3 regions of the Streptomyces sp. P5F9 genome follow, and region 2 is predicted to be linked to each of the others. Evidence: riboswitches for the same ligand, from Rfam matches in the RefSeq annotation. Region 2 holds a riboswitch; each other region holds the start of a gene.
What was found. Region 2 has a riboswitch for cyclic di-AMP ahead of AC31A1_RS10285 (M23 family metallopeptidase). Riboswitches for the same ligand answer to the same signal wherever they lie in the genome.
Positions count from the first base shown of each region.

Region 1: it holds a riboswitch for cyclic di-AMP, as region 2 does, so the genes downstream of both, AC31A1_RS31860 (M23 family metallopeptidase) here and AC31A1_RS10285 (M23 family metallopeptidase) in region 2, are expected to answer to the same signal.
Region 3: it holds a riboswitch for cyclic di-AMP, as region 2 does, so the genes downstream of both, AC31A1_RS13010 (M23 family metallopeptidase) here and AC31A1_RS10285 (M23 family metallopeptidase) in region 2, are expected to answer to the same signal.

Region 1 covers NZ_JBXVPZ010000252.1:1,582-11,391, forward strand. The annotation lists gene AC31A1_RS31830 (asparagine synthase-related protein) at 1-695, opposite strand, end outside; gene AC31A1_RS31835 (NsdA family TPR-like regulatory protein) at 1,367-2,791, shown strand; gene lhgO (L-2-hydroxyglutarate oxidase) at 2,911-4,197, shown strand; gene trmB (tRNA (guanosine(46)-N7)-methyltransferase TrmB) at 4,325-5,155, shown strand; gene AC31A1_RS31850 (PrsW family intramembrane metalloprotease) at 5,205-6,512, shown strand; gene AC31A1_RS31855 (aldo/keto reductase) at 6,525-7,469, opposite strand; gene AC31A1_RS31860 (M23 family metallopeptidase) at 7,524-8,534, opposite strand; cyclic di-AMP (ydaO/yuaA leader) riboswitch at 8,546-8,703, opposite strand; gene AC31A1_RS31865 (PP2C family protein-serine/threonine phosphatase) at 8,937-9,810, opposite strand, start outside.
Region 2 covers NZ_JBXVPZ010000041.1:6,285-16,094, forward strand. The annotation lists gene AC31A1_RS10280 (SGNH/GDSL hydrolase family protein) at 1-774, opposite strand, end outside; gene AC31A1_RS10285 (M23 family metallopeptidase) at 1,016-1,960, opposite strand; cyclic di-AMP (ydaO/yuaA leader) riboswitch at 1,965-2,127, opposite strand; gene AC31A1_RS10290 (alpha-galactosidase) at 2,431-4,503, opposite strand; gene AC31A1_RS10295 (tyrosine-protein phosphatase) at 4,674-5,471, shown strand; gene AC31A1_RS10300 (DUF6126 family protein) at 5,504-5,629, opposite strand; gene AC31A1_RS10305 (helix-turn-helix domain-containing protein) at 5,626-6,258, opposite strand; gene AC31A1_RS10310 (aspartate aminotransferase family protein) at 6,371-7,756, opposite strand; gene dxs (1-deoxy-D-xylulose-5-phosphate synthase) at 7,753-9,660, opposite strand; gene ispG (flavodoxin-dependent (E)-4-hydroxy-3-methylbut-2-enyl-diphosphate synthase) at 9,688-9,810, opposite strand, start outside.
Region 3 covers NZ_JBXVPZ010000058.1:13,652-23,461, reverse strand. The annotation lists gene AC31A1_RS13025 (DNA gyrase/topoisomerase IV subunit A) at 1-1,904, opposite strand, end outside; gene AC31A1_RS13020 (M16 family metallopeptidase) at 2,232-3,587, shown strand; gene AC31A1_RS13015 (M16 family metallopeptidase) at 3,584-4,972, shown strand; cyclic di-AMP (ydaO/yuaA leader) riboswitch at 5,187-5,346, shown strand; gene AC31A1_RS13010 (M23 family metallopeptidase) at 5,360-6,115, shown strand; gene AC31A1_RS13005 (GntR family transcriptional regulator) at 6,304-6,999, shown strand; gene AC31A1_RS13000 (HPr family phosphocarrier protein) at 7,220-7,501, opposite strand; gene AC31A1_RS12995 (bifunctional acetate--CoA ligase family protein/GNAT family N-acetyltransferase) at 7,691-9,810, shown strand, end outside.

The DNA.
Region 1 (9,810 bases), on a different contig from region 2:
AGACGCGCACGCACGGCGTCGACCAGCGCATCCCGTACGGCGTCCACCGCGCTGTCCGGGTCGACGGCCGCAGCCGCGACCGCGAGGGAGGCGACCGGCTCGTACCCGGCGATCTCGCGCGCCCCGGCGCGCAGCACCAGCGCATGCCCCGGCGGAATGCGCCGCACCCCGTCGTACGGCGTCGAGTCGTGCAGCGCGGCGGGGACATCCGGGGCGGCGAGCAGCGCGGCGAGGTGGCCGAAGTCGAGGTTGGCCTCGATGAGGTCGGCGAGCGGGAGCGCGGCCGTGGAGTAGGCCGTACCGCCGGCCCAGGGGGTGTAGAACACCGGCTTGGCGCCCGCGAGATCACCGCAGACCATGGTGCGGCGGCCGACCTTGACGACCGCCGTGTAACTGCCCGACCAGGCCGTCAGATGCCGAAGTGCCCCTCCGCGCGCGGAGAACAGGCTGAGGCGCAGCTCCTCGTCGGAGGCACCGCACGTACCGAGGACCGCGATACGCGTCTCCGCGTCGACCTTCACAACCCGTACTTCGTCGGGCCGCCAGTCGCCGACCGCCCACAGCGGATCCGGGTCGCCCCACAGGAGTTGGGACCCGACCGGGTGGACCGTCTCACCGTCGAACCCGGTGGCTCCCGCGGAACCGATCGCGGCGGCTCCAGCGGCGGTACTGCTCCATCCCACCAACCACCGCATCGACGCCTCCACAGGCTGTGGACAACCAGTGCACCGCACGAACTGGGCACCATGCTGCCATGAAGGACGCCTTCCGGAGGGCCGGAGAAGCCGCTTGAGATCGCGTGAAGACGCCCTGGACGAGGGACAACCGGACAAGGGAGACCCTACGTCCACGACGCGAATGCGCCCCCGATACGCTCCCCCAAAACACCTAACGCGCCCTCAACTCCCATGGTAGGAGCGGTATTCGACATCGGGAGGCAGGGGCGGTTTTCGGCCAAATCGGCGATACAGGGACAGGCTTGCGCACGCTCCGTACATGCCGTGCGCACCGCTTCGCGCCGCGCACAGTCCGGGAGGCGGAGTACGCCTCCCGGACCGGTCCGCCGCCCGCGGGGATGTAGGCGGCGGTGTCCCCCAGCCCACTGGATCCAGTACAGCGGGCCGACCCACGCACGATCCATGGAACCGCTCCCGGGATGGCCGGAGAAGAGCGCACACACGGGCGCACGGCCACACGACGGGGGCACGTCGCAACCCTGCGTGCAAACCCCGCACTCGCGTACGGACCACAATCCCGCCAACCGGAACAATGCCCCTTAACGCTTGGGATGCGGCGAACTACGCTGGGTTTACGAATGCCGGGTGGTTATGCCAGCGCGGCAGCCGTCTGTGTCGAGGGGTGGCGCATGTCCAGGGAGCAACGCGGGCCGAACGAAAAACTCGGCACCGTTCTCGCCCTCGCGGGAATCAGCAACGCAGGACTCGCGCGTCGCGTCAACGATCTTGGCGCTCAACGCGGGTTGACACTTCGCTACGACAAGACGTCGGTGGCGCGCTGGGTGTCGAAGGGAATGGTGCCCCAGGGCGCCGCCCCGCACCTCATCGCGGCCGCCATCGGCCAGAAGCTCGGCCGCCCTGTGCCGCTCCACGAGATCGGCCTGGCGGACGCGGATCCCGCACCGGAAGTGGGCCTCGCCTTTCCCCGGGACGTCGGCCAAGCCGTGCGTTCCGCAACGGAGTTGTACCGGCTCGACCTCGCCGGCCGCCGGGCCGGTTCCGGCGGCATCTGGCAGTCCCTCGCCGGGTCGTTCGCAGTCAGCGCATACGCAACGCCCGCCTCACGGTGGCTGATAACCCCGGCCGACAGTTCGGTGGCACGGGAAGCGAACTCCGCGGAGAGCTCCGGGACACCGCTCAAAGTCGGCCACAGCGATGTGCAGAAGCTGCGGGAGGCCGCGGAGGACGCCAGGCGCTGGGACTCCAAGTACGGGGGCGGCGACTGGCGTTCGTCGATGGTGCCGGAGTGTCTGCGGGTGGAGGCGGCACCGCTGCTGCTCGGCTCGTACTCCGACGAGGTCGGCAGAGCCCTGTTCGGCGCGAGTGCCGAACTCACCCGCCTCGCAGGGTGGATGGCCTTCGACACCGGGCAACAGGAGGCGGCGCAGCGGTACTACATCCAGGCGCTGCGTCTTGCCCGCGCGGCGGCGGATGTGCCGCTGGGCGGCTATGTGCTGGCGTCGATGTCGTTGCAGGCGACCTATCGCGGCTTCGGCGACGAGGGCGTCGACCTCGCGCAGGCCGCGTTGGAGCGCAACCGGGGCCTTGCGACCGCCCGCACCATGAGCTTCTTCCGGCTCGTCGAGGCGCGGTCCCATGCGAAGGCCGGGGACGCACAGGCGGCCGGCGCTGCCCTGAAGGCGGCCGAGGGGTGGCTTGAGCGGTCCCGGGAGGGTGACAACGATCCGTCCTGGCTCGGGTTCTACGGCTACGACCGGTTCGCCGCGGACGCTGCGGAGTGCTATCGGGACTTGAAGGCGCCGCGGCAGGTGCGGCGGTTCACTGAGCAGGCGTTGTCGAAGCCGACGGAGGAGTTCGTGCGGTCGCACGGGCTTCGGCTCGTTGTCTCGGCGGTGGCTGAGCTTGAGTCGGGGAATCTTGATGCGGCGTGCGAGCAAGGGGTTCGGGCGGTGGAGGTTGCCGGGCGTATCTCGTCTGCTCGGACTACCGAGTACGTGAAGGATCTTTTGCACCGGTTGGAGCCGTATGGGGATGAGCCGCGGGTTGTTGAGCTGCGGGAGCGGGCTCGGCCGTTGTTGATGGCGCCCGCCTAAGGGTCTGCCGGGCTTGTGCCGTCTTGCGTGTGCGGGTGCGCTGTGGCTGGTCGCGCAGTTCCCCGCGCCCCTTGGGGGGTTCTGCCCTCCCGGCGTTTGAAGTGACTGTCAGTGGTGCAGTGCACTATCGAAGCCGGGAGGTGGTGCACGTGCGGGCTGGGGTCGGGTACGACTGTGACGTGCTCGTGGTCGGTGGCGGGATTGTCGGGCTGTCCACGGCGTATGCGATCAGCCGTGCCGCGCCGGGCACGCGCGTCACCGTGCTGGAGAAGGAGGCCGGACCCGCTCGGCACCAGACAGGGCGCAACAGCGGGGTGATCCACAGCGGGATCTACTACCGGCCCGGGTCGCTCAAGGCGCGGTATGCCGTGCGCGGGGCTGCCGAGATGGTGAAGTTCTGTGCGGAGTACGGGATTTCGCACGCCGTCACCGGGAAGTTGATCGTCGCCACGGAGCGGGCGGAATTGCCCCGGCTGCACGCGCTCGTGCAGCGCGGGCGGGAGAACGGGATTCCGGTCCGGGAGTTGGGCGCCGCCCAGATCGCGGAGTACGAACCGGAGGTGCGTGGCCTCGCCGCCATACACGTCGGGACGACCGGGATCTGCGACTACACCGAGGTCGCCAACCACCTCGCCGAGGCCTCCGGCGCGGAGATCCGTTACGGCGCGCGGGTCGCCCACATCGACCGGCGCCCCGAGCGCGGGGTCGCCGTCCGTACGGTGACCGCGACCGGCGGTGACGTCGTCCGCGCGCGCGTGCTGGTGAACTGCGCCGGCCTGCACTGCGACGAGGTGGCCCGCCTCACCGGCGACGACCCGGACATGCGGATCGTGCCGTTCCGAGGCGAGTACTACACCCTCACCCGCCCCGAACTGGTCCGGGGCCTGGTCTACCCGGTCCCCGACCCGACCTTCCCGTTCCTCGGCGTCCACCTCACCCGCGGCATCGACGGCAGCGTCCACCTCGGCCCGAACGCGGTCCCGGCCCTGGCCCGCGAGGGCTACGACTGGGGCGTCGTACGGCCTCGGGAAGTCGCGGCGACGGCGGCTTGGCCCGGCTCCTGGCACATGGCCCGACAGCACTGGCGCTACGGATTGGGGGAACTCCGGCGATCCATCTCCAAGACCGCGTTCACGGGAGCCGTACAGCGCCTCCTCCCGGCGGTGACCCCGGACGACCTGATCCCATCACCGGCCGGCGTACGCGCCCAAGCGGTACTGCGGGACGGCACCCTCGTAGACGACTTCCTGATCAAGGAGGGTCCGCGGGCCGTACATGTGCTGAACGCCCCAAGCCCGGCAGCCACCGCCTCCCTACCCATCGGCAGAGAGGTAGCCCGCCGGGCCTTGGCTGTATTGCACCAAGACCGACGCCCACTCCAAACCCCGGACAGGGCAACCCCCTAGGGGCGCAGGGCTGTATCGATATGCGGCTCCGCCGCGTGGGCGCGACCAGCCACAACGCACCCGCCACTCGCAAGACAACACAAGCCACGCAGACGCAAAGGCGCACGCCCCGTAAAATCAACGCATTGTGTCTGACACCGCCAACACCCCCGCCACCCCCACCGAGCCCGCACACCGCACCCGGCCCAAGGGCGAACCCCGTTTTCCCGGCGGGCCGACGCCCGACCCCGCCGGCTCCCACTTCGAACGCCGCATCCGAAGTTTCCAGCCACGCCGAAGCAGGGTCACCGCTGGCCAAGCGGACGCCTTGGAACGCCTGTGGCCCACGTGGGGCCTGGACATCGACGGCCGACGGAACCTCGATCTCGCCGAGCTGTTCGGGAACGACAACCCGGTCGTCCTGGAGATCGGCTTCGGCATGGGTGAGGCCACCGCACAGATGGCCGCCGAAGCCCCCGCGACGAACATCCTCGCCGCCGACGTGCACACCCCGGGCCAGGGCAATCTCCTGGGCCTCGCCGAGCACCACGGCCTGTCCAACATCCGGGTCGCCAACGGGGATGCGATCATCCTGCTCCGCGAGATGCTCGCCCCGGACTCGCTCGACGGACTGCGCGTGTACTTCCCGGACCCCTGGCCCAAGAAGCGGCACCACAAGCGGCGGCTGCTCCAGCCGGAGTTCCTCACCCTCGCCGCGACCCGCCTCAAGCCCGGCGCGACCGTGCACTGCGCGACGGACTGGGAGCCGTACGCGGAGCAGATGCTCGAAGTGCTCGACGCGCACCCGGACTTCGAGAACAGCCAACCTGACGGCGGTTTTGCGCCCCGTCCGGAGTTCCGGCCGCTGACCCGTTTCGAGGGCCAGGGACTGGACAAGGGACATGTCGTGAACGATCTGCTCTTCCGTCGCGTACCCCACGACGACCGGACGACGACCAGCACTGACGACCAGCGCTGACGCCAGGCTCCCTCGCGGGCCGTGCCCTTACCTCGTTAGGGTCGATGCCGTGGCCACCTTTCCGCCGTACCCCCCACACCCCGGCCACCCCGCCGGTGGTGTGCCCGGGCACGGGCCGCGGGTGCGCTGGTGGCAGCGGAACTGGGTCCGCTACGGCGCGCTGATCGCCCTGCTCACGCTCTCCGGGCTGGTCATCCTCGCGCTGGTGCGTCAACAGACCGGTACCGAAGGGTTCTTGGTCGGCCTCGGGCTCGCCGTACTACCCGTACCCCTCCTCGTCGGCGCCTTCCGCTGGCTGGACCGGGTCGACCCCGGACCCTGGCGGAACCTGCTCTTCTCCTTCGCGTGGGGTGCCTGCGCCGCGGCCCTCATAGCGATCGTCGCCAACAGCTTCGCGACGAGATGGATAGCGACCACGACCGCCGACCCGACCAGCGCGGACACTCTCGGCGCCACTGTCATAGCCCCGATCGTCGAGGAGTCGGCGAAGGCGGCGGCCGTACTCCTCGTCTTCCTCTTCCGCAGACGGGACTTCACCGGGATCGTCGACGGGGTGGTGATAGCCGGGGTCACCGCCACCGGCTTCGCGTTCACCGAGAACATCCTCTACCTCGGCACCGCCTTCGGCACCGACCAGCTCACCGGCGACCGCGGCCTCACCTCCGTCACCGCGGCGACCTTCTTCGTGCGCATCGTCATGTCCCCGTTCGCGCACCCCCTGTTCACCGTCCTCACCGGCATCGGCTTCGGCGTCGCCGCCCTCTCCCCCGACCGGCAGCACATCCGACGCGTCCTGCTCCCCCTGACCGGCCTGCTCCTCGCGATGGGCATGCACGCGATCTGGAACGGCTCCTCCACCTTCGGCCAGTACGGCTTCTTCGAGGTCTACGGCGTCTTCATGGTCCCCATGTTCGGCCTGCTGACCTGGCTCGCGGTCTGGACCCGGCAGCGCGAACTGCGCACCGTGCACGAGGAGTTGCCCGCCTACGTCTACGCGGGCTGGCTGACCCCGGCCGAACCCTTCGTGCTCGGCTCGATGAAGGCCCGCCGCCTGGCCCGCGAGTACGCCCGCCACCGCCTCGGCAGGCAGGCGGCCCGCTCGGTCGCCCAGTACGAGGCGTACGCGACCTCCCTGGCGTTCCTGCGGTACCGGGCCACGCGGGGCCGCGCCGGCGCCGACTTCGTCGTACGGGAAAGGGAGTTGCTGCACGAGCTGTGGCTGCGCCGGGAGGTGGCACGGCCCGCGCTGGACTACGCGGCGCGGCGGACAGCGCCGCCGGTACCGGTGGTGGTGCCGCCGTGGCCGCCGGTGTACGGGTCGTACGGGAGTCCCCTGTACAACCCGTACCGGTCATAGCTCCAAGGACACCTACGCCGATGCCTGCGTGAGGCGGGCGATCTCCGCGTCCGTCAGCTCCAGTTCCGCCACGCCGAGCAGTGCGGGGAGCTGCTCGACCGTCCGGGCCGACGCGATCGGGGCCGCGACCGTGGGCTGGGCGGCGAGCCAGGCGAGGGCCACCGTGGCGACCGGGGCGTCGTGGGCCTGGGCGACCTCGTCCAGGGCGGTGAGGACGTTCTGGCCGCGCTCCGACTTGAGGTACTCCGCCGCGCGCCCGGCCCTCGGGCTGTCGACCGTCGTACCGGGGCGGTACTTGCCGGTGAGGAAGCCGGCGGCCAGCGAGAAGTACGGGAGGGCCGACAGTCCTCCGCGTTCGGCGACGTCCCGCAGCTCGCCCTCGTAGGTGTCGCGGGAGACGAGGTTGTAGTGGGGCTGGATGGCGACATAGCGCGCCAGGCCCTCGCGGTCGGAGAAGTCCAGGGACGCCTGGAGGCGCTCGGGCGAGATGTTGGAGGCGGCGATGTGCCGCACCTTGCCCGCCTTGACCAGTTCGTCGAGCGTGCCGACGATCTCCTCGACCGGCACGTCCTCCTTGTCGAAGTGCGGGTAGTACAGGTCGATGTAGTCGGTGCCCAGGCGACGCAGCGAGGCGTCGGCGGCGGCCTTGATGTTGGCGGCGGACAGGCCGGGGTAGTCGGGGTGCTGGCTGACCTTGGTGGCGATCACGACGTCGGCACGGTTGCCGCGGGCCTTGAGCCACTTGCCGATGACGGTCTCGGACTCGCCGCCGTGATTGCCCGGCGCGAACGCCGAGTACGAGTCGGCGGTGTCGACGAAGTTGCCGCCCGCGGCCGTGTAGGCGTCGAGCACGGCGAAGGAGGCCGCCTCGTCGGCGGTCCAGCCGAACACGTTGCCGCCGAGGTTCAGCGGGAAGATCTCCAGGTCGGACCGGCCCAGCTTGCGAAGAGAAGTCATGCTTCACCTCAACCGCCGGGCCGGAACCGGATATTCCAGACGATCAGGGAGAGATCAGGGGTTGAGGCCCTTGCTGCGCAGCCAGGGCGCCGGGTCGCTCGCGGTGGCGGCGCCGTTGATGTGCACCTCCAGGTGGAGGTGCGGCCCGGTCACGTTGCCGGTCGCGCCGACGCGGCCGATGACCTCGCCGGTGGAGACCTTCTGCCCGACGCTGACGTTGATCGAGGACTGGTGGCAGAACCACAGCTCGGTGCCGTCGTCGAGGGTGAGGATCGTGCGGTACCCGTAGGACCCGGCCCAGCCCGCCTCGGTGACCGTGCCGCTGTGGATGGCCTTGATCAGCGTGCCGGTGGGCGCGGCGAAGTCGAGACCCGTGTGATACCCGGAGGACCACATCGAGCCGGCCTGGCCGAAGGTGCCGGTGATCGTGTACGAGCCGACCGGCAGCGTGTACTGCTTGGCCAGCGCGGCGAGCTTCGCGGCCTCGGCCTTCTTCGCCGCGGCGGCCTCCGCGGCCTTCTTCGCGTCGGCGGCCTTCTTCGCGGCGTCCTTCTCGGCCTTGGCGGCGGCGGCGTCGACCTGCTTGGCGACGGCGGCCTCGACGGCGGCCTTCGACTTGCCGTCGACCTGTACCTGCTGCGACTCGGCCTGCGCCATGATCCGGTTGCGCAGCAGCTCACCCGCGTCCGAGGCGCCCTTGGCGGTCTCGGTCGTGCTGACCCCGACACTGCTGAGCGGCGTGGCGGAACCCTTGGGGGTGCTGCTGGACGAGTCGTCCAGCAGGTGGCCCACGGAGGGCAGGTCGGGCAGGGAGATGGAGACCGGCGGCTTGCCGGTGTTGGCGCTGGCCATGCCGCCCGCGCTGACGGCGGCTATGACACCGACGCCCAGGACGGTGGAGCTGCGGGCGAATCCTCCGCCACCACGCTGCTTGGCGACACGGTGCTTGCCGCGGTTGGGAGCAACGGACTCCGCGCTGGGATTCCACTCCTCCCAGGGGCCCTCGTCGGGGCGGTAACCGCCGTAGACGACAGGGGCTTCTGGGGCAGCCTGGTTTGACGCCACGTGGGCGTGCTCCTTTCCTTCCTTCTCGCCTACCGGGTTAGCTGACGGGTTCGGAGCAGGAAGGTCTCCTACGCGCGTATACCTGCCGTGTTGCCACGGCGGTCGACGAGCGATTCACCCCAAGGTGGTGGTTCCCCGGTTCCCTTGCGGGATTCGGCACGTGCGCACGGAGCCATCTCTTGTGACGGCTGGGACGACCGCGCTGCGTTATCGAACGTTAATAGACACGGGCGCCCGTTTCCAAGCTGTTCGGCTTGATCATTAACCTTTCCTTGCTGGACGAACGGCCCACCACCGGCGAAAAACGGGCGAGTTGGCCGAGTCTCAGAATTCCCACAGGTATTGACGGCATGTCAGTTGTTATGCGGAGGGCTCCCGCCCGGTCACCCGCCGTGATGACGGTCATGGATGCCGTACGGCGATCATCGCCATGTCGTCCGTCATCCAGCCCCCGGAGTACCGACGCACCTCCTTGGCGAGGATGCCGAGCAACGCCTCGGGACTGCGGAAGGTCCGGCCGGCCAGCCGAGCACCGGGGTCGTAGAAGACGCCGTGGGAGTCGCGCGCCTCGGACAGCCCGTCGGTGTGGACGAGGAGGGTGGCCCCGCCGGGGAACGCGAACTCCTCGGCACGGTCGGGCCAGACCCCCAACTCGCCCATTCCCAGGGGCAGTGCGGGCTCCTGGACCTGCAACGTGCGTACGGTGCCGTCCTCGTGCAGGAGCAGCGGCGGCGGATGGCCCCGGTCGACGATCCGTACGACGCCGTCGCCGTGCGGGAGTTCGGCGAGGACGGCCGTGGTGAACCCCTCGAACGCGTCGAGACCGTCGCGCCGGGTGCCCTCGCGCGCCAGCGCCCGCTCCAGCCGCTGCGCGACCGCCTCCAGGGTGACCTCCTGCTCGGCGGCCTCCCGGAACGCCCCGATGACCACGGCGACGGCGGCGACCGCGCCCATGCCCTTGCCGCGCACGTCACCGACGACCAGCCGCACGCCGTGCGGGGTGTCCTGCACCGCGTACAGGTCGCCGCCGATGAACGCGCCCTCCTGCGCCGCCTCGTACCGTGCCGCGATCTCGAACCCGCCGATCCGCTCGGCCGGTTCGGGCAGTACGGCCCGTTGAGCGGCCTCGGCGATCTCGCGTGCGGAGGCCAGCTGTTCGCTGCTGCGGCGGACCAGGAGGTTGATGAGGACGGCCAGCACGGCGACCGTCGCCACGGTGACCACCTCGGTGACCGCGTCGATGTCGAGGACGATGCCCAGCCTGACGTGGACCGCG
Region 2 (9,810 bases):
CTCGATCCGCATCTTGATGTCGTCCGGCGACAGTGCGCCCTTCGCCTCGACGTGGTCCCCGGAGGACTCGCCCCGCAGCCGGCGTCCGATCCACGGCACCAGGTACTCGCGCGCCCAGTGCACGTCGTCGCGCCGGATGTCGAGCGTGCCGCGCGGCGGCAGCGGGGGCCAGGGCTGGTCCGGGTCGGCCGGGACCTCGACGCCGAGGACCTGGCCGGCGCGGAGCGCCACGCGCGTGTGCCCCTCGGGAGAGAGGTGGAGCCGGTCGCCGTCCCAGGCCCGCCGGTCCTGGACCGTCTTCAGGGACCACAGGTCGAGCACCGGGCAGCCGTAGCGGTCGGCGATGGCCCGCACATGTCCGTTGTAGGTGGCGATCTTGCCGCGCAGATGCTTCAGCACGGGCACGCCGCGGGTGTCGAAGCCGGTCGTCACCATGACGGTGCCGACGGCGGCGGTGAGATCGGCGACCGCGCGTTCGAAGCGCTCGGCGACCTCGTCGGGGTCGGTGCCCGGACGGATGATGTCGTTGCCGCCCGCGGCCAGGGAGACCAGGTCGGGCCCGATCTCCTTGGCCCGGGTGAGCTGGTCCTCCACGATCTGGTCGAGCAGCTTCCCGCGCACGGCCAGGTTGGTGTACTCGAAGTCGCCCTCGGGCCGCCGATCCGCGAGCAGTACCGCGAACCGGTCGGCCCAGCCGACCATCGCCCCATCGGGCCCTGGGTCGCCGACGCCCTCGGTGAAGCTGTCCCCCACCGCCACGTACGACCCGATCACTGATCTGTTGTCACTCTTCGAATCGTTAGCCACGGCAACCATAATTCACCCTCGCATGTGACCTACGCGATCGTATTTAGGGGTTGACGGACGGTGAGATAAGCCACTTGTAAAGGGTTGTCCAAAGTCGGAATAAGCCTCTGATCAGGGGCGTTGACCCCGAAACTGCTATGCCTGAAGGCCGGACCCAAGGATCTGGGTCCGGCCTTCGGTTGCGTGGGGCAGGCGTCGGGGCCCGATGTCAGCCGACAGTGACGCCGTGCGAGCGGAGGTAGGCGACCGGGTCCACGTCCGAGCCGTAGTACGGCGTGGTCCGGATCTCGAAGTGCAGGTGCGGGCCGGTCACGTTGCCGGTCGCGCCGGAGAGGCCTATCTGCTGCCCCTCGGTCACGGTCTGGCCGGCCGAGACGGACAGCTGCGACATGTGGGCGTACTGCGAGTACTCGCCGTCCGCGTGCCGGATGACGACCTCGTTGCCGTAGGCGCCGTCGTAGGCCGCCGACACGACCGTGCCCGCGGCGACCGCCTTCACGGTGGTGCCGGTCGGGACGACGAAGTCGACGCCGGTGTGGTAGCCGCTGGACCACATGCTGCCCGCGACGTGGTAGCCGGTGCCGATGGTGCCGCCGGTCACCGGGAGGGTGTAGCCGGTGGAGGTGCCGACACTCGTGCTGTCGTCGCTCCGCGCGGCCGAACTGCTCTTCGACGAGGAAGAGGAGGACGCCGACGAGGACGAAGAAGACGAGGTACCGGACGACTTGGACGAAGTACCGGTGTCCGTCCCGCCCGTCGAGGCCTTCTCACCGAGGGAGAGCTTCAGGCCCGGGTGGATCAGGGACGGGTCGCCGCCGATGGCCCCGCGGTTGTCCTGGTAGAGCTTCTTCCATCCGCCGGTGACGTCCTGCTCCTCGGCGATCTTCGCGAGCCAGTCGCCGGCCTTCACCGAATACGTCTTGACGCCCGAGGCCTTCGAGACGGTCTTCGCGGTCGCCTTCTCGGAAACCGTCTTCTCGGCCGCCGGAACGGACTGAACTGCCTTTTCCGGAGCGGAAGTCGAAGTGGCGGCATGGGCGCCGGTGGCCCCCATGAGCGGAAGGGCGAGTGCCGCGCCGCCGGTTCCGGCTACGGCCATCGAGCGGGTGAGTCGCTGGGACTTCGGGCGGCGGTGCTTACCCTTCGCGGGCATGACGAATTCCTCTCCGGCGCCTGCGAGGTGAGCTGTCGGGTGCGGGCTGGAGATGCCCGGCCGCGCGCTGGTCGCGGCTAAACCCCAAGCCCGTTCCGGAGACCGGAACAGGCGTCTTACCTGTGGGTCCCCCGCTCCTGCCGCATACGGGTGGGTGTGTGCGGAGTCCGGTCGGCGGCAGGATTGGGCGTCCGTCCGGATTGGTGGCGAACGTAAGCGAGGAAGACGCAAAGGGACAAGCAGGAGGTTCCACGGATTTGCGTTCCTTGTGTTTCCCTGTGGGAATTCACAGTCACCCTCCGTGAATTCCCACAGGACTCAACCCCTCAATTCCCCTGTAAAAGCACGTCAATTACGTGAACATGACGAACGACGCACGGTCACGAATATGACGCTGCTCACGTACACAGCTCTCAGGTTCCTTTATTCCAGAGCGAGTTGGAACGAAGGCTGCAATTGGGACAGAGGGATCAGATGCGACGGAGGCGGATAACCGTCGCATCGAGGTCACCGCACAGCCCGGTGCGCAGCCCGTGGTACAACAAGACGGCACCCCGGTGGACTTCGCCCGTTTCGAGGCATTCGTACGACGCTGTCGGGTCGAGCCCGCGCAGCCGGAGCGCCGGTGCGGGCTCGCCGTAGTGCTGCGCCTGGAGCAGGGCGAGGACGACGGTCTCGTCGCCGCGCACGTACTGCACGGCGCTCAGTCCGCCGCTCGGCGCGCGCAGCCGGTGGAGGTCGCCGTGCTGCACGAGCGGCCGGATCTCCTTGTAGAGGTCCACCCACCGGCGGGCCTCGGCGAGTTCCTCCTCGGTCCACTCCGAGAGGTCGCCGCCCACGCCGAGGACTCCGGCCATGGCGCTCACGAACCGGAAACGCAGGCTGCTGACCCGGTCGTTGAGCTGGGTGTTCGGGCTGTCGGTGACCCAGGCGGCCATCACGCGCGCGGGGTGGATCTGGCTGAAGCCGTGCTGGATGGCGAGCCGGTCGAGCGGGTCGGTGTTGTCCGAGGTCCACACCTGGTCCGTGCGGCTCATGATGCCGAGGTCGATCCGGCCGCCGCCGCCCGAGCAGGACTCGAAGGCCACGCCCGGGTGGGCTGCCCGCAGCCGGTCGAACAGGGCGTACAGCGCGCGCACATGGTCGACCCAGAGGCGCTGCGGGTAGGCGTCACCGGGCCACCCGGCATCCGTGAAGCAGCGGTTGAAGTCCCACTTCACGTAGTCGATCGGGGCACTGGAGAGCAGCCCGTCGAGCTGCTCCCAGAGGTACTCCTGGACGTCCTCGCGGGCGAGGTTCAGTACGAGCTGATTGCGGAACTCCGTCCGCTTTCGCCCCTCTTGGTACTGCACCCAGTCGGGGTGCGCGCGGTACAGATCGCTGTCCGCGTTGACCATCTCGGGCTCGACCCAGATGCCGAACTGCATGCCCAGCGCGTGGACGCGGTCGGCAAGGGGCTTGAGTCCTGCGGGAAAGCGGTCCGGGTTCGGGGTCCAGTCACCGAGCCCGGCACGGTCGCTGACGCGCTTCCCGAACCAGCCGTCGTCGACCACGAACAGCTCGACCCCGAGCGCCGCCGCGCGCTGCGCGAGCGTCTCCTGCTGCTCCTCGGAGATGTCGAACTGGGTGGCCTCCCAGGAGTTGTAGAGCACCGGCCGGTCCTGGTCCGCGTCCGGGATGACGTACGTCCGCTGGTACGTGTGCCAGGTGCGGCTGGCGCCCCCGAAGCCGGCGTCGCTCCACAGGCCGGCGAAGACGGGGGTCGTGAAGGACTCCCCCGCCTCCAGGAGCAGCAGTCCGGAGTCGTCGTACCCGGCGCCCCCGGTGATCTGCACGCGCGCGTCGGGGAGTTGGGCCACGGCGATCCGCCAGGACCCCGACCAGCCGAGGGCGCAGCCGTAGACCTCGCCGCGCTCCTCGGTCGCGTCCGTGTCGAGGGCGACCCAGGGCAGGTGCTGGTGCCCGGTGTGGCCGCGCCGGCTGCCGATGACCTTCTCACCGTAGGTGAGGCCGGAGCGCACCAGCCGCGACTCGGCGGCCCACCGCCCGTGCAGCTGCGACAGCTGCCACCCCTCCCGCTCGGGCAGCGTCCACACGGCGGAGTCGGCGCGCAGCAGCTCCAGCGTCTCGGCCCCGTCGTTGCCGAGGCTCGTCCAGCGTTCCACGACGTCGCCGCGCATCCGGTAGTGCAGCGTGATCGCGAGACCGGTGTCCCGGAAGCGGAGCCGCAGCTCGTCGCCCTCGGTGTCGTACCGCTCGAAGGTCCATTCCGTGCCGCGGCGCTCGGGCGTGCGCACGGACAGGGCGGGGCGGGCGAAGCGGGGGCCGCCCTCGACGGGGTACTCCTCCCGGCCGTCGAGCGGGGACTCGAAGGAGGCGCCGACGGGCAGCGGACGGGCGGCGAGCTCCTCGGCGTCGGCAAGTGCGATCGCGGGGCCCCAGTGCAGGTGGAGCAGCTCGTCGTCCTCGGTGAGATGGACGGCGTAACTGCTCGTAGGGCCCGACAGCACCCACGTACGGCCGTTCTCGGCGATCTCCAGCATCAGGTTCCTCACAGATTCGAACAAGTCCGCTCAAGCACCAACATCATCAACGGCGGGAGGCCTGTGAGGCAACGCCTGTGGACAACTCATTGCCTGTCGGACCCATGTCGTATCGTCGAGAACGTGCCCGCCGGTGAGCCGCGTCGTCGGGCCGAGTGGGAGGAGTCCTCGTGACGCAGCAGATTCCGTCGACCGAGCCGGAGTTGTCCGGGGTGCGCAATTTCCGGGACGTGGGCGGACTTCCTACAGTGGACGGACGACGGGTGCGGCACGGGGTGCTGTTCCGCAGCGGCCACCTCGCGCACGCGACCGAGGAGGACGCCGCGTTCCTCGACTCGCTGGGCCTCCACACGATCTTCGACTTCCGCAACGCGTCGGACCAGAAGCTGGAGGGTCCCGACGTCGGGCTGCCCGGTGTGCGCAATGTGAACCTGCCGCTGAGCGACCCGGCGGACGGCTCCGAGTTCTGGAAGATGGTCCGCGACGGCGAGATGGACCAGCTGCGCGAAATCCTCGGCGGCGACAAGGGCGCGAACCGGATGATCGCCTCGTACCGGACGATCATCAAGGAGCGCACCGCCGAGCACTCCCAGGTGCTGCGCTCGCTCGCGGAGGACAGTGTCCCCGCGCTGATGCACTGCGCGGCGGGCAAGGACCGCGCCGGCCTGTCGATAGCCGTGACGCTGCTCGCCGTGGGCGTGGAGCGCGAGGCGATCGTGACCGACTACCTGGAGTCGAACGCGAAGCACCGCCGCTACAAGGTGCGCCGCAGCGGCCCCTCCGCCTCGGCCTACTCCCCCGAGGTGATGGAGCTCCTCAGCCCCCTCTTCGACGCCCGCGCCGAGTATCTGACGGCGGCCTTCGAGACCGTCGAGGAGACCTGGGGCAGCGTGGACGCCTACCTGGAACAGGGACTGGGGATCACCCCGGAGGTCCGGGAGCGGCTGCGCGAGCGCCTGCTCGACTGAACCGAACCTGGTGAACCGGCCGCCGCGGCAGGCTACTTGGCGCCCACGGAGAACAGCAGGTAGATGAAGCCCGCGAAGACGTGGCCGACGGCGATGTAGATGATGAGCCGCACCCACAGGGCACGGGGGAACTTGTCCTCGATGTTGTTGCCGCTCATGGCGTCTCTCCGGTGATCGGGCCCAGGCACAGGGTGGCCGTGGGGCTCTGCAGCAGGGTGTGGACGAACAGGACCTCGACGCCGTCCTCGTCGGCGGCGGCGAGGCGGTGCGGGGTGAGCGAGTCGAAGTGCGCGCTGTCGCCCGGCGCGAGGAGGTGCGCGGTGTCGCCGAGGCGCAGGCGCAGCCGGCCCGTGAGGACGTACAGCCATTCCTCGCCGGGGTGCACGCGCACGATGTCGCCCTGGGAGCCGTGCGGGATGCGCACGCGCAGCGACTGCATGCCGCGGCCGGGGGCACCGGCCTGCCAGTAGGTCCAGCCACCCGCCCGGGTCGGTTCCATGTCGGCGGCGCGGACTACGGCCTCCCGGTCGGTGACCGTCTCGCCGAGCAGATCCGAGACTGTCGTACCGTAGATCCGGGCGAGCGCGAGCAGCATCGGCAGCGAGGGCTGGCGCTGCCCGGTCTCCAGACGGGAGAGATGGGCGGGCGAGAGTCCGGCCGAGCGGGCGGCGACCTCCAGGGTCAGGGAGGCGCGGCGGCGCAGGGCCCGGAGCTGTGGTGCGACGGTGGCCGGCAGGTCTTCGACCGGCCCTGCCGACTGTTCCGGCTCGGTCTCGGGAGAGCTCATGCTCTCCATTCAGCCGGACATTTGCCCCTGCGGCAAATCTCTTGCCTCAGGGGCAAAAACCCACGGCGCCCGCCCACGGCGCCAGGCAGAAACCCCTACCGGTTGGCCACCGCTACCGGTTCGCGACCGCCTGCTTCACGAGCGTCTTGCTGAAGTCCCACATCAGCCCGCCACCGCTGTGCGCGTCGTCCATCACGGCGGTGAAGGCGTCCACGAACCGGTCCACCTCACGCTCGCCGATGATCAGCGGTGGGATGAGCTTGATGACCTCCAGGTGGTCGCCGGAGACCTGGGTGAGGATGCGGTGCCGCTGGAGCAGCGGCACGACCACCATCTGCGCGAACAGGCCCTTGCGCGCGGCCTGCAGCATGGCCCAACGGCTGCGCAGCTTCAGCGACTTGGGCCTGCCGAACTCGATGCCGATCATCAGGCCCCGGCCGCGGACGTCGGCGAGCAGCTCGTACTTGTCGACCAGCGCGGCGAGCCGGGATCTCAACTGCTCCCCGGTGGCACGGGCGTTGGCGACGACCTGCTCGTTCTCCATGACCGACAGGACGGCGAGCCCCGCCGCCATGGCCTGGGCGTTGGACCCGAAGCTCGCCGAGTGGACCAGCACCCGGTCCATGGACGAGTAGACCTTCTTGAAGATCCAGTCCTTGCCGAGGGTCGCGCCGACCGGCACATACCCGCCGGACAACGCCTTCGCCACGCACACCAGGTCCGGCTCCACGCCCTCCTCGTGCTGGTAGGCGTAGAAGTCACCGGTCCGGCCGAGACCGGTCTGTACCTCGTCGGCGATGAGCAACGCCTTGTGCTGGTGCAGGAGTTCCTGCGCGGCGCGCAGATAGCCGGGCGGGGCCTCGTGCACGCCCTTGCCCTGGATCGGCTCGACGACGAGGGCGGCGACGTCGCCCTTCTTCAACTCCCGTGCCAGGGCGTCGAGATCACCGAGCGGTACGGCCGTGTCCGGCAGCAGCGGGGCGAAACCGTCCCGGAAGCCGTCCTCGCCGTTGACCGAGAGCGAGCCGGTGGTCAGGCCGTGGAAGGCGTGGTCGCAGTACAGGACGCGGGTTTTCCCGGTGGCGTAGCGGGCGAACTTGAGCGCGGTCTCGACCGCCTCCGTACCGCTGTTGCCGAAGAACACCCGGTCCAAGTGCGGGCTGTGGGTGAGGAGTTGCTCGGCGAGCAGGCCGGGCAGCGGCTGGCAGTCGAAGCGGGTGAGGTCCGCGAGCTGGGCGTCGAGGACGTCGTGCACCGCCTTGCGGACGACGGGGTGGTGGCGGCCCAGGCCCATCACCCCGAACCCGGCGAGCATGTCGAGGTAGTCGTTGCCGTCGGCGTCCCAGAAGTAGGCGCCCTCGCCCCGCTCGTAGACCTTGTCGAAGCCGATGGTGTGCAGCATGCGCGGGAGCTGGTGGTTCAGGTACTTGGTGTGCAGCTCGTAGCGCTCGGCTCCGCGCTCGGCCAGCAGCGCGGTGAGGTCGAACTCCTTGGTCATTCGGGTTTCTCCTTGGCTGTGCCGGCGTTCGTGTCCTTGACCGCCAGGCTTGCGCTGATCCGTCCGGCGACCTCGACGGGTGTGAGGCCGATGTCGGCGAGCACCTCCCCGCGTTTGGCGTGCGCGAGGAACTGCTCCGGGATGCCGAACCGCCGTACGGGGACGTCGACTTCGGCGTCTCCGAGCGCCAGCGCCACGGCGGCACCGACGCCGGAGGCGCGGCTGTTGTCCTCGACGACGGCCACGAGGCGGTGTTCGGCGGCGAGGCCGGGCAGCGCCGGGTCGACGGGCTTGACCCAACGGGGGTCCACGACCGTGCAGTTGATGCCGCGCGCTTCGAGGAGTTCGGCGGCCTGGAGGCAGACCGGCGCCATGACGCCCACCGCGACGAGCAGCACCTCGGGTGTCTCCGCGCCCCGGTGCAGGACGTCGAGGCCGCCCACCCGGTCGATCGCCGGGATCTCGGGTCCGACCGACTCCTTCGGGAAGCGGACGAGGGTCGGCGCGTCGTCGACGGCGACGGCTTCCCGTAGCTGGGCCCGGAGTTGGTCGGCGTCACGCGGGGCGGCGATCCTCAGGCCCGGCACAACCTGGAGGATGGACATGTCCCACATGCCGTTGTGTGACGCTCCGTCAACTCCGGTCACCCCGGCACGGTCCAGGACGAACGTCACCCCGCAGCGGTGCAACGCCACGTCCATCAGGAGCTGGTCGAAGGCGCGGTTGAGGAAGGTGGCGTAGACGGCGACGACGGGATGCAGACCGCCGGTCGCCAAGCCCGCCGCCGACACGGCCGCGTGCTGCTCGGCGATGCCGACGTCCCAGACCCGGTCGGGGAACTTCGCGGCGAACTTGCCGAGACCCACCGGGTGCAGCATGGCGGCCGTGATGGCCACGACGTCGTCGCGCTCCTCCCCGATGCGCAGGATCTCGTCGCCGAACACGCTGGTCCAGGAAGGGCCGTTGGAGGGCACGAGGGGCTCGCAGGTGAGCGGATCCATCACGCCGACGGTGTGGAAGTGGTCCTCCTCGTGGGCGAGGGCGGGTTCGTAGCCGCGGCCCTTCTCCGTGAGGCAGTGGACGAGGACCGGGCCGTGGAAGCGTTTCGCCCGGCGCAGTGCGGACTCGACGGCGCCGATGTCGTGTCCGTCGATCGGGCCGACGTACTTGAGTCCCAGGTCCTCGAACATGCCCTGCGGGGCGAAGGCGTCCTTGAAGCCCTTCTTCGCTCCGTGCAGCGACTCGTAGATCGTGTTGCCGACGACCGGGGTGCGCAGCAGGACGCTCTTGCCCCAGGCGAGGACCTGCTCGTAGCTGTCGGTCGTGCGCAGGGTGGCCAGGTGGTTGGCGAGGCCGCCGATGGTGGGCGAGTAGGACCGCTCGTTGTCGTTGACGACGATGATCAGCGGGCGGTCCTTGGCGGCGGCGATGTTGTTCAACGCCTCCCACGCCATGCCGCCGGTGAGCGCGCCGTCGCCGATGACCGCGACGACATGGCCCTTCTCCCCCTGTACCTGGCGCGCCTTGGCGAGGCCGTCGGCCCAGCCGAGCGCGGTGGAGGCGTGGCTGTTCTCGATGACGTCGTGCTCGGACTCCTCGCGCGAGGGGTAGCCGGAAAGCCCGCCCTTGCTGCGCAGCTTCGAGAAGTCCTGACGACCCGTCAGGATCTTGTGTACATAGCTCTGGTGGCCGGTGTCCCAGAGGATGCGGTCAGTTGGAGACTCGAAGACCCGGTGGAGCGCGATGGTCAGTTCCACCACACCCAGGTTGGGCCCGAGGTGTCCGCCGGTCCTGGCCACCGCGTGGACCAGGAACTCCCTTATTTCTTCGGACAGTTCGCCGAGTTCCGCCTCGGACAGCGACTTCAGGTCGCGTGGTTGCCGGATGCTCTCCAGGATCGTCACGTCGGGCCCCCTTCGGTCCGTGCTGTTTCAGCTCACGGTGACGGCCGGCTCCCCCGCCGCGACGCCGTCCTGCTCCATCTGTTCGGCGATCTTCATCGCCTCCTCGATGAGGGTCTCCACGATCTTCGACTCGGACACGGTCTTGACGAC
Region 3 (9,810 bases), on a different contig from region 2:
CGCTTGACGACGCCCTGCTCCGTGCCGATGGCGAGGCCGGGGGAGGACTCGTCGAGGGTCGTCAGGCAGATGACCGTCTCGCCCTCGTCCAGGGAGACGAACTCCGAGATCGGCGCGCCGCCGGAGAGGTTCGGCGCGGCGGCCGTCTCCGGGAGCTGGGGGAGGTCGACGACGTTGATCCGCAGGAGGCGGCCGGCCGAGGTGACCGCGCCCAGCTCGCCGCGGGCCGTCGCCGGGACCGCCGAGACGATCACGTCGTGCTTGGTGCGCCGGGCCTCGGAGTCCTCCGGGAAGGGCTCGCCGTTCGCCGTACGGGCCAGCAGACCCGTCGAGGAGAGCAGCACCCGGCACGGGTCGTCGGCGACCTGGAGCGGCACGGTGGCGGCGGGGGCGCCCGCCGACTCCAGCAGGACCGTACGCCGGTCGGTGCCGAACTTCTTCGCCACCGCGGCCAGTTCGGTCGAGACCAGCTTGCGCAGCTCGGCGTCGGACTCCAGGATGCGGGTCAACTCCGCGATCTCCGCGTTGAGTCGCTCCATCTCCGACTCCAGCTCGATCCGGTCGAACCGGGTGAGCCGGCGCAGCGGCGTGTCCAGGATGTACTGCGTCTGGATGTCGCTCAGCGAGAAGCGCTCCATCAGACTCTGCTTCGCCTGCGCGGAGTTGTCGCTGGAGCGGATGATCCGGATGACCTCATCGATGTCGATGAGCGCGGTGAGCAGACCCTCCACCAGGTGGAGACGGTCGCGCCGCTTGGTGCGGCGGAACTCGCTGCGGCGCCGTACGACGTTGAAGCGGTGGTCGAGATAGACCTCCAGGAGTTCCTTGAGGCCGAGCGTGAGAGGCTGCCCGTCCACCAGGGCAACGTTGTTGATGCCGAAGGACTCCTCCATCGGCGTCAGCTTGTAGAGCTGCTCCAGGACCGCTTCCGGTACGAAGCCGTTCTTGATCTCGATGACCAGGCGCAGGCCGTGCGCGCGGTCGGTGAGGTCCTTGACGTCGGCGATGCCCTGCAGCTTCTTCGCGCCGACCAGGTCCTTGATCTTGGCGATCACCTTCTCGGGGCCTACGGAGAAGGGCAGTTCGGTGACGATGAGGCCCTTGCGGCGTGCCGTCACGTTGTCCACGGCGACCGTGGCGCGGATCTTGAAGGTGCCGCGGCCCGTCTCGTACGCGTCCCGGATACCGGTGAGGCCGACGATCCTGCCCCCCGTGGGCAGGTCGGGACCGGGGACGTGCCGCATCAGGCTGTCCAGGTCCGCGTTCGGATAGCGGATCAAGTGCCGGGCGGCGGCGATGACTTCGCCCAGGTTGTGCGGCGGCATGTTGGTGGCCATGCCGACGGCGATGCCCGACGAGCCGTTCACCAGGAGGTTCGGGAAGGCGGCGGGCAGGGCCACCGGCTCCTGCTCCTGGCCGTCGTAGTTCGGGGTGAAGTCGACCGTGTCCTCGTCGATCGACTCGGTCATCAGGTTGGCCGCTTCGGACGGCCGGCACTCGGTGTACCGCATGGCGGCCGGCGGGTCGTCGTTGCCCAGCGAGCCGAAGTTGCCGTGGCCGTCGGCCAGCGGCACGCGCATGGAGAAGGGCTGTGCCATGCGCACCAGGGCGTCGTAGATCGACGCGTCCCCGTGCGGGTGCAGCTTGCCCATTACTTCACCGACGACACGAGCACACTTGACGTACCCCCGGTCGGGGCGCAGGCCCATCTCGTCCATCTGGTAGACGATCCGTCGGTGAACCGGCTTCAGGCCGTCCCGGGCGTCCGGCAGGGCTCGGGAGTAGATGACCGAGTACGCGTACTCAAGGTAGGAGCCCTGCATCTCGTCGACGACGTCGATGTCGAGGATCCGCTCCTCGAACGAGTCGTCGGGCGGCGGGGTCTTCGTGCTGCGGCGGGCCATCGCTGCCGGCTCCTCTTTTCTGGTCGCTCGCCTGGGGGTCGCTCCCCTTCGGCTCACTCTTGCTGAAGCGTGAACGGGGTCTTGACGTGAACCATTGTGGACCGCGGCACTGACAACGCGGACCAGGACCCGGCGTTGCCCGCTCGGGTCCGTCGCCGGCGGCTGCCGAGCGAGTCCACGTGTGCGACTGCCCGCAGGCTACGCGATCTCGCTCTCGGCGTACGTCCGCCGGGAACTTCGCCGACGGTCCGCACGCTTGCATACAGTGGCGGGACGAGCAGGATTTCTGCGGTTCCAGCCAGAGAATCCGCGATCGAAGGGACGTACATGCCCATGGGTCACACGGCCACCGCCGAGGCAGGGTCCGGCGGTCTGACAGCGACCGAACACCGCTTGGCCAACGGTCTGCGCGTGGTCCTCTCCGAGGACCACCTGACCCCGGTCGCGGCGGTGTGCCTCTGGTACGACGTCGGTTCCCGCCACGAGGTCAAGGGGCGTACCGGCCTGGCTCACCTCTTCGAGCACCTGATGTTCCAGGGCTCCGGACAGGTGAAGGGCAACGGCCACTTCGAACTGGTGCAGGGCGCGGGCGGTTCGCTCAACGGCACCACCAGCTTCGAGCGCACGAACTACTTCGAGACCATGCCCACCCACCAGTTGGAGCTCGCGCTCTGGCTGGAGGCCGACCGCATGGGCTCCTTGCTGGCCGCCCTGGACGAGGAGTCCATGGAGAACCAGCGGGACGTCGTCAAGAACGAGCGCCGCCAGCGCTACGACAACGTGCCCTACGGGACCGCGTTCGAGAAACTGACCGCCCTCGCCTACCCGGAGGGCCACCCGTACCACCACACGCCCATCGGCTCCATGGCGGACCTGGACGCGGCCACCCTGGAGGACGCCCGCGCGTTCTTCCGCACCTACTACGCGCCCAACAACGCGGTCCTGTCCGTGGTCGGCGACATCGACCCCGAGCAGACGCTCGCCTGGATCGAGAAGTACTTCGGTTCCATCGCGTCGCACGACGGCAAGCCGACGCCTCGTGAGGGCGTGCTGCCCGACACGATGGGCGGGGAGCTGCGCGAGGTCGTCGTCGAGGAGGTCCCGGCCCGCGCCCTGATGTGTGCCTACCGGCTCCCGGAGGACGGCACGCGCGCGTCCGACGCGGCCGACCTCGCCCTCACCATCTTGGGCGGCGGCGAGTCCTCGCTCCTTTACAACCGCCTTGTACGGCGCGACCGTACGGCCGTCGCGGCGGGCTTCGGTCTGCTGAGGCTGGCCGGGGCGCCCTCCCTGGGGTGGCTGGACGTCAAGACGTCAGGGGACGTCGAGGTGCCGGTGATCGAGGCCGCCATCGACGAGGAGCTCGCCCGGTTCGCCGAGGAGGGCCCCACGGCCGAGGAAATGGAGCGCGCCCAGGCCCAGTTGGAGCGCGAGTGGCTGGACCGGCTCGGCACGGTCGCGGGCCGCGCCGACGAACTGTGCCGGTACGCCGTCCTGTTCGGCGACCCGCAGCTCGCCCTGACCGCCGTGCAGCGCGTCCTCGACGTGACGGCGGAGGAGGTGCAGGAGGTCGCCAAGGCCCGCCTGCGCCCCGACAACCGCGCGGTGCTCGTCTACGAGCCGATCGCGGACGAGGATGACGAAGCAGAGGCCGGCGACGAGAACGAGGAGGCGGCCAAGTGACCGAGCTCGCCACGATGGAATTCCACCCGCAGCCGCAGGCCGGCGAGGCCAGGCCGTGGGCCTTCCCGGCCCCGGAGCGCGGGACGCTCGGCAACGGCCTGACCGTGCTGCGCTGCCACCGGCCCGGCCAGCAGGTCGTCGCCGTCGAGGTGCTCCTGGACGCGCCTCTGGACGCCGAACCGGCCGGCCTGGACGGTGTCGCCACGATCACCGCGCGGGCCTTCTCCGAGGGCACCGACAAGCACTCCGCCGAGGAGTTCGCCGCCGAGCTGGAGCGCTCCGGCGCCACCCTCGACGCGCACGCCGACCACCCGGGGCTGCGTCTGAGCCTGGAGGTCCCGGCCTCGCGCCTGGCCAAGGGGCTCGGCCTGCTCTCCGACGCGCTGCGGGCACCCGCCTTCGCGGACAGTGAGATCGAGCGGCTGGTCCGCAACCGCCTCGACGAGATCCCGCACGAGACGGCCAACCCGTCCCGCCGCGCGGCCAAGGAGCTCTCCAAGGAGCTGTTCCCGGCGACCTCGCGCATGTCGCGTCCGCGCCAGGGCACCGAGGAGACCGTCCAGAAGATCGACTCCGGGGCCGTACGCGCCTTCTACGAGCGGCACGTCCGCCCGGCGACGGCCACTGTCGTGGTCGTCGGCGACCTCACGGGCATCGACCTGGACGCGCTCCTCGCCGACACCCTGGGCTCGTGGACGGGCTCCACCGCGCAGCCGCGTCCCGTGCCGCCGGTGACCGCCGACGACACCGGGCGGGTCGTGATCGTGCACCGCCCCGGCGCCGTCCAGACGCAGTTGCTCATCGGCCGCGTCGGAGCCGACCGGCACGACCGCGTGTGGCCCGCCCAGGTGCTCGGCACGTACTGCCTCGGCGGCACCCTCACCTCCCGCCTGGACCGCGTCCTGCGCGAGGAGAAGGGCTACACCTACGGTGTGCGGGCGTTCGGCCAGGTGCTGCGTTCGGCACCCGACGGCACGGGCGCCTCGATGCTCGCCATCAGCGGCTCCGTGGACACCCCGAACACCGGTCCCGCGCTGGACGACCTGTGGACGGTGCTCCGCAGGCTCGCCGAGGGCGGACTCACCGACGCCGAGCGGGACATCGCCGTACAGAACCTCGTCGGGGTGGCGCCGCTCAAGTACGAGACCGCCGCGGCCGTCGCCAGCACGCTGGCCGACCAGGTCGAGCAGCACCTGCCCGACGACTACCAGGCGACGCTGTACCAGCAGCTCGCCGCGACCGGCACCGTGGAGGCCACCGCGGCGGTCGTGAACGCCTTCCCGGTGGACCGTCTGGTGACGATCCTGGTCGGCGACGCGGAGCAGATCAAGGCGCCCGTGGAGGCTCTCGGCATCGGTGAAGTGACCGTCGTCGCGGCCGAGTAGACGACCCGTAGCGAGCCGACGAGCGGCACGCGCGCGTGGGGGCCCTGGTGACTGAAGAGTCACCAGGGCCCCCTAATGTCCGAATTGGGGGAGAGGTTGCCCGTCTGCCCTGTGGCATGTGCAACAAAACCCGTGATCCGTTTGGGGATTGAAAGTGGCCCGCCTTAGCGTCGGTGCGGCTGTCCGTCAGGCACCGCGCCGCACTCGCGGCACCGGACAGTCATCGCCGAGTCCCCGTACGGCGCGAGCCAGGGGAGCCGGGGACCCACGTCCCTGGGGTGAATCGGACGCCCGCGCGCCCAGCGAGGGTGTCCGTAGGAGACCTTCCTGCTCCGAACCCGTCAGCTAACCCGGTAGGCGAGAAGGAAGGAAAGGACCAGCCACTCCATGGCGTTCACCCGCGCCACCGGGAAGCACCGTCGCCCGAGCCGGACCCACCGCACCACCGTTCGTGCCGCGAGTGTCGCGGCTCTCGCCACCTCCGGCGTCGTAGGCACCCTGGCCGCCGCCCCGGCGTTCGCCGCGGAGCCCGCCGCCGAGCAGACCGGTCTCACGCCCGTCATCGCCATCGGTGACTCCGTGGCCGACAAGATCGACGCCCAGGCCGTCGCCCAGCAGCAGGCCGCGGACGAAGCGCTGGCCAAGGAGGTCGCCCGCGCCAAGGCCGCCGCACTGGCCAAGGCGGAGCGCGAGGCAGCGGTACGCGCCGCCCGCGCCGCCGAGCGCAAGAAGCTCAACACCTTCGTCGCGCCGGTCACCGGCTCGTACGTCTCCACCGGCTACAAGACCGGCGGTTCCCTGTGGTCCTCCGGTGCCCACACCGGCATCGACTTCCACGCCTCGACCGGCACCTCCGTGCACGCGGTCGGCTCCGGCACCGTCGTCGAGGCCGGCTGGGGCGGCTCGTACGGCAATCAAGTGGTGATCAAGATGGCTGACGGCATGTACACCATGTACGGCCACCTGTCGTCCATCGGCGTCTCCGTCGGCCAGACGGTCACCCCGGGCCAGCAGATCGGCCTCTCCGGAGCGACCGGCAACGTCACCGGCCCGCACCTCCACTTCGAGGCCCGCACGACCGCCGAGTACGGCTCCGACGTCGACCCCGTCGCCTACCTCCGCAAGCACGGTGTGAACGTCTGACGGCGCACCGCCGCACTTCCCGAAGCCCTGGCCCGCGCGGCCGGGGCTTTCGGCGTTTCCGGAGCCCTCCTGTCCAAAAAATATCCATGGATTCCGGCCCGCCATCGGAAATTCCCGCTCATTGCAATAGAGTCACGGAACACACGTCAATCGTCGACGTTTCACGGGGATTAAGGCGGAGGTCGGACATGCGTATTCCGGCGCACTCGGTATGCACGGCGATCCGGGACGACATCGTCGCCGGTGTCTACGAGCGCGGCAGCCGCCTCACGGAGGAACTCCTCGCGCGCCGGTACGGGGTCTCGCGCGTCCCCGTCCGGGAGGCCCTGCGCACGCTGGAGGCCGAGGGATTCGTCGTGACCCGGCGGCACGCGGGCGCGTGCGTCGCGGAGCCGACCGAGCAGGAGGCCGCCGACCTGCTGGAGATGCGGATGCTGCTGGAGCCGCTCGGCGCCTCGCGGGCCGCCCAGCGGCGCACCGAGGCCCACCTCAAGGTGCTGCGCGGCCTCGTCAGGCTGGGCCAGGAGCGCGCCAGGCGGGGCAACAGCGAGGATCTGCGCTCCCTGGGCAGCTGGTTCCACGAGACGCTGGCACAGGCCTCCGGAAGCCCCGCGCTGACCTCGATGCTGACCCAGCTGCGGCACAAGATCGCCTGGATGTACGCGGTGGACGCCCCGGCCAACCCCGTGGAGTCCTGGGCCGAGCACGGGGCCATCGTGGACGCGGTGGCGCGTGGCGACAGCGAGCGTGCCCGGGCGATCACCGCCCTGCACACCGAGCGCGCGGGCACCGCGCACCGGCTGCGCTTTCCCGGCGGCGCGAACGGCACGGACCGTGTGAGGACTTCGCAACCTCCCGTAAACATGTCGGGCCTGCGGCATTAACACGGGCGCCGTATACAAAGAGAGGCTAATTCGCGGGGGATTATTTATGCTGCCCACAAGTGGAATTGCGAAGGGCTCGCCCGGTAATTCGGACGAGCCCTTCGAGGTTGCGTGCAGTGTTTTGCGGCGAAAAGCACCGCAACCATCAATTGAGGAACCCTCACGGCGCGCAACCACCTCCGCGAGAGCGGCGCCGGTTCAGGCGCAAAGGGGGGCGTGCTCAGACGGTCTCGGGGAGTTCCTCAAGACCTTCCGCGACCAGCTTCGCCAGTCGGTCGAGGGCCGCGTCCGCGCCCTCGGCGTCCGACGCGAGGACGATCTCCTCGCCGCCCTGGGCGCCCAGGCCCAGAACCGCGAGCATGGAGGCCGCGTTGACGGGGTTGCCGTCGGCCTTGGCGATCGTCACGGGGATACCTGCGGCCGTGGTGGCCCGGACGAAGATGGAGGCGGGGCGGGCGTGAAGGCCCTCCGCCCAGCCGACGTTGACGCGGCGCTCAGCCATGTGATGCTGCCCTTCAGAGTCTCAGGGTTGTCTAGACCAGTTTCCCACACGTGAAGCGACCCCGGACCGGCCTTGCGAACCGTCCGGAGCGAGTCGTCGGACCGCGGCCTCGGCCCGACGTCCCGTGCTCTGTTGTTGCCCACAGACTGCCTCGCGCCGTTGTCGGACGCGAGCCGTACGCTGGGCCCCATGCAGACCTCGTCGGACCGGCACGAGTACCCCGCCCACTGGGAAGCCGACGTGGTGCTGCGCGACGGGGGTACCGCGCGCATCAGGCCCATCACCGTCGACGACGCCGATCGCCTGGTCAGCTTCTACGAGCAGGTCTCCGACGAGTCGAAGTACTACCGCTTCTTCGCGCCGTATCCGCGCCTGTCCGCCAAGGATGTCCACCGCTTCACGCACCACGACTTTGTGGACCGGGTGGGACTCGCGGCCACCGTCGGCGGCGAGTTCATCGCCACCGTACGCTATGACCGCATTAGTGCCGACGGGCGTGCCGCCTCCGCCCCGGCCGACGAGGCCGAGGTCGCCTTCCTGGTGCAGGACGCCCACCAGGGGAGGGGCGTCGCCTCCGCCCTCCTCGAACACATCGCGGCCGTCGCCCGCGAGCGTGGCATCCGCCGCTTCGCCGCCGAGGTGCTGCCCGCGAACAACAAGATGATCAAGGTGTTCACGGACGCCGGCTACACCCAGAAGCGCAGCTTCGAGGACGGCGTCGTACGCCTGGAGTTCGATCTCGAACCCACCGATCGGTCCCTCGCCGTGCAGCGCGCGCGGGAGCAGCGGGCCGAAGCGCGCTCCGTACGGCGGCTGTTGATGCCCGGCTCGGTCGCCGTCGTCGGTGTCGGCCGTTCCCCCGGAGGGGTGGGCCGCAGCGTTCTCGACAACATCAGGGACGCCGGGTTCACCGGTGGCCTGTACGCCGTGAACAAGGCCTTCCCCGAGGAGCGGAAGGACCTCGACGGGATACCGGCGTACCGCTCGGTGCGCGACATCGAGGGCCCCGTGGACCTCGCTGTCGTCGCCGTCCCGGTCGAGCACGTCCCCGAAGTCGTCACCGAGTGCGGCGAACACGGAGTGCAGGGGCTCGTCGTGGTCACCGCCGGGTACGCCGAGAGCGGCCCCGAGGGACGCGAGCGCCAGCGCGAACTCGTGCGCCACGCGCGCACGTACGGCATGCGCATCATCGGGCCGAACGCCTTCGGGGTCATCAACACCGCCGCCGACGTACGGCTGAACGCGTCCCTCGCCCCCGAGATGCCGCGCCCCGGACGCATCGGCCTGTTCGCCCAGTCCGGCGCCATCGGCATCGCCCTGCTGTCCCGGCTGCACCGGCGCGGCGGCGGGGTCACCGGAGTCACCGGCGTCTCCACCTTCGTGTCGTCGGGCAACCGCGCGGACGTGTCCGGCAACGACGTCCTTCAGTACTGGTACGACGATCCCGACACCGACGTCGCCCTCATGTACCTGGAGTCCATCGGCAACCCCCGCAAGTTCACCCGCCTCGCCCGGCGCACCGCGGCGGCGAAACCGCTGGTTGTCGTCCAGGGCGCCGGATCCGCCCCCCAGGGACACGCCGTACGGGCGACCCGGCTGCCGCACGCGACGGTCTCCGCGCTGCTGCGACAGGCCGGGGTGATCCGCGTCGAGACGATCACCGAACTGGTCGACACGGGACTGCTGCTCGCACGGCAGCCGTTGCCCGGCGGGCCGCGCGTGGCGATCGTCGGGAACTCCGAGTCGCTCGGCCTGTTGACCTACGACGCGTGCCTCTCCGAGGGGTTGCGACCGCTCGCTCCGCTGGATCTGACGACGGCGGCGACGGCGGGGGACTTCCATCAGGCGTTGTCGGAGGCATTGGCCGACGAGGCGTGCGACGCGGTCGTGGTGACTGCGATACCTGCCGTGGGGGAGGGGCCGGCCGAGGACGCGGCGTTGGCGGAGGCACTGCGGTCCGCTGCTGCGGCGGCTCCCGGGAAGCCGGTGCTGGTGGTGCACGTGGAGCTCGGGGGGCTCGCGGAGGCGTTGTCGGCTGCGACCAGTACGGCGCCACAGGTTGCTTCGAAGGCGCCCGGCGCTGAGGGCGGTGCCCACCCGTTCCGCCCTGCGGAACGACTGCCCACCGCAGAGGCCGAACAATCGGTCACCGGGAGGCCGGCCCCCGAAGGCGGCGGCCTCATCCCCGCCTTCCCCGCCGCCGAGCGCGCTGTCCGGGCCCTCGCCGAAGCCGTGAAGTACGCGCAGTGGCGGCGCGAGGCCACGGACCCCGGCCGGGTGCCCGAGTTCGAGGACATCGACGAGAAGGG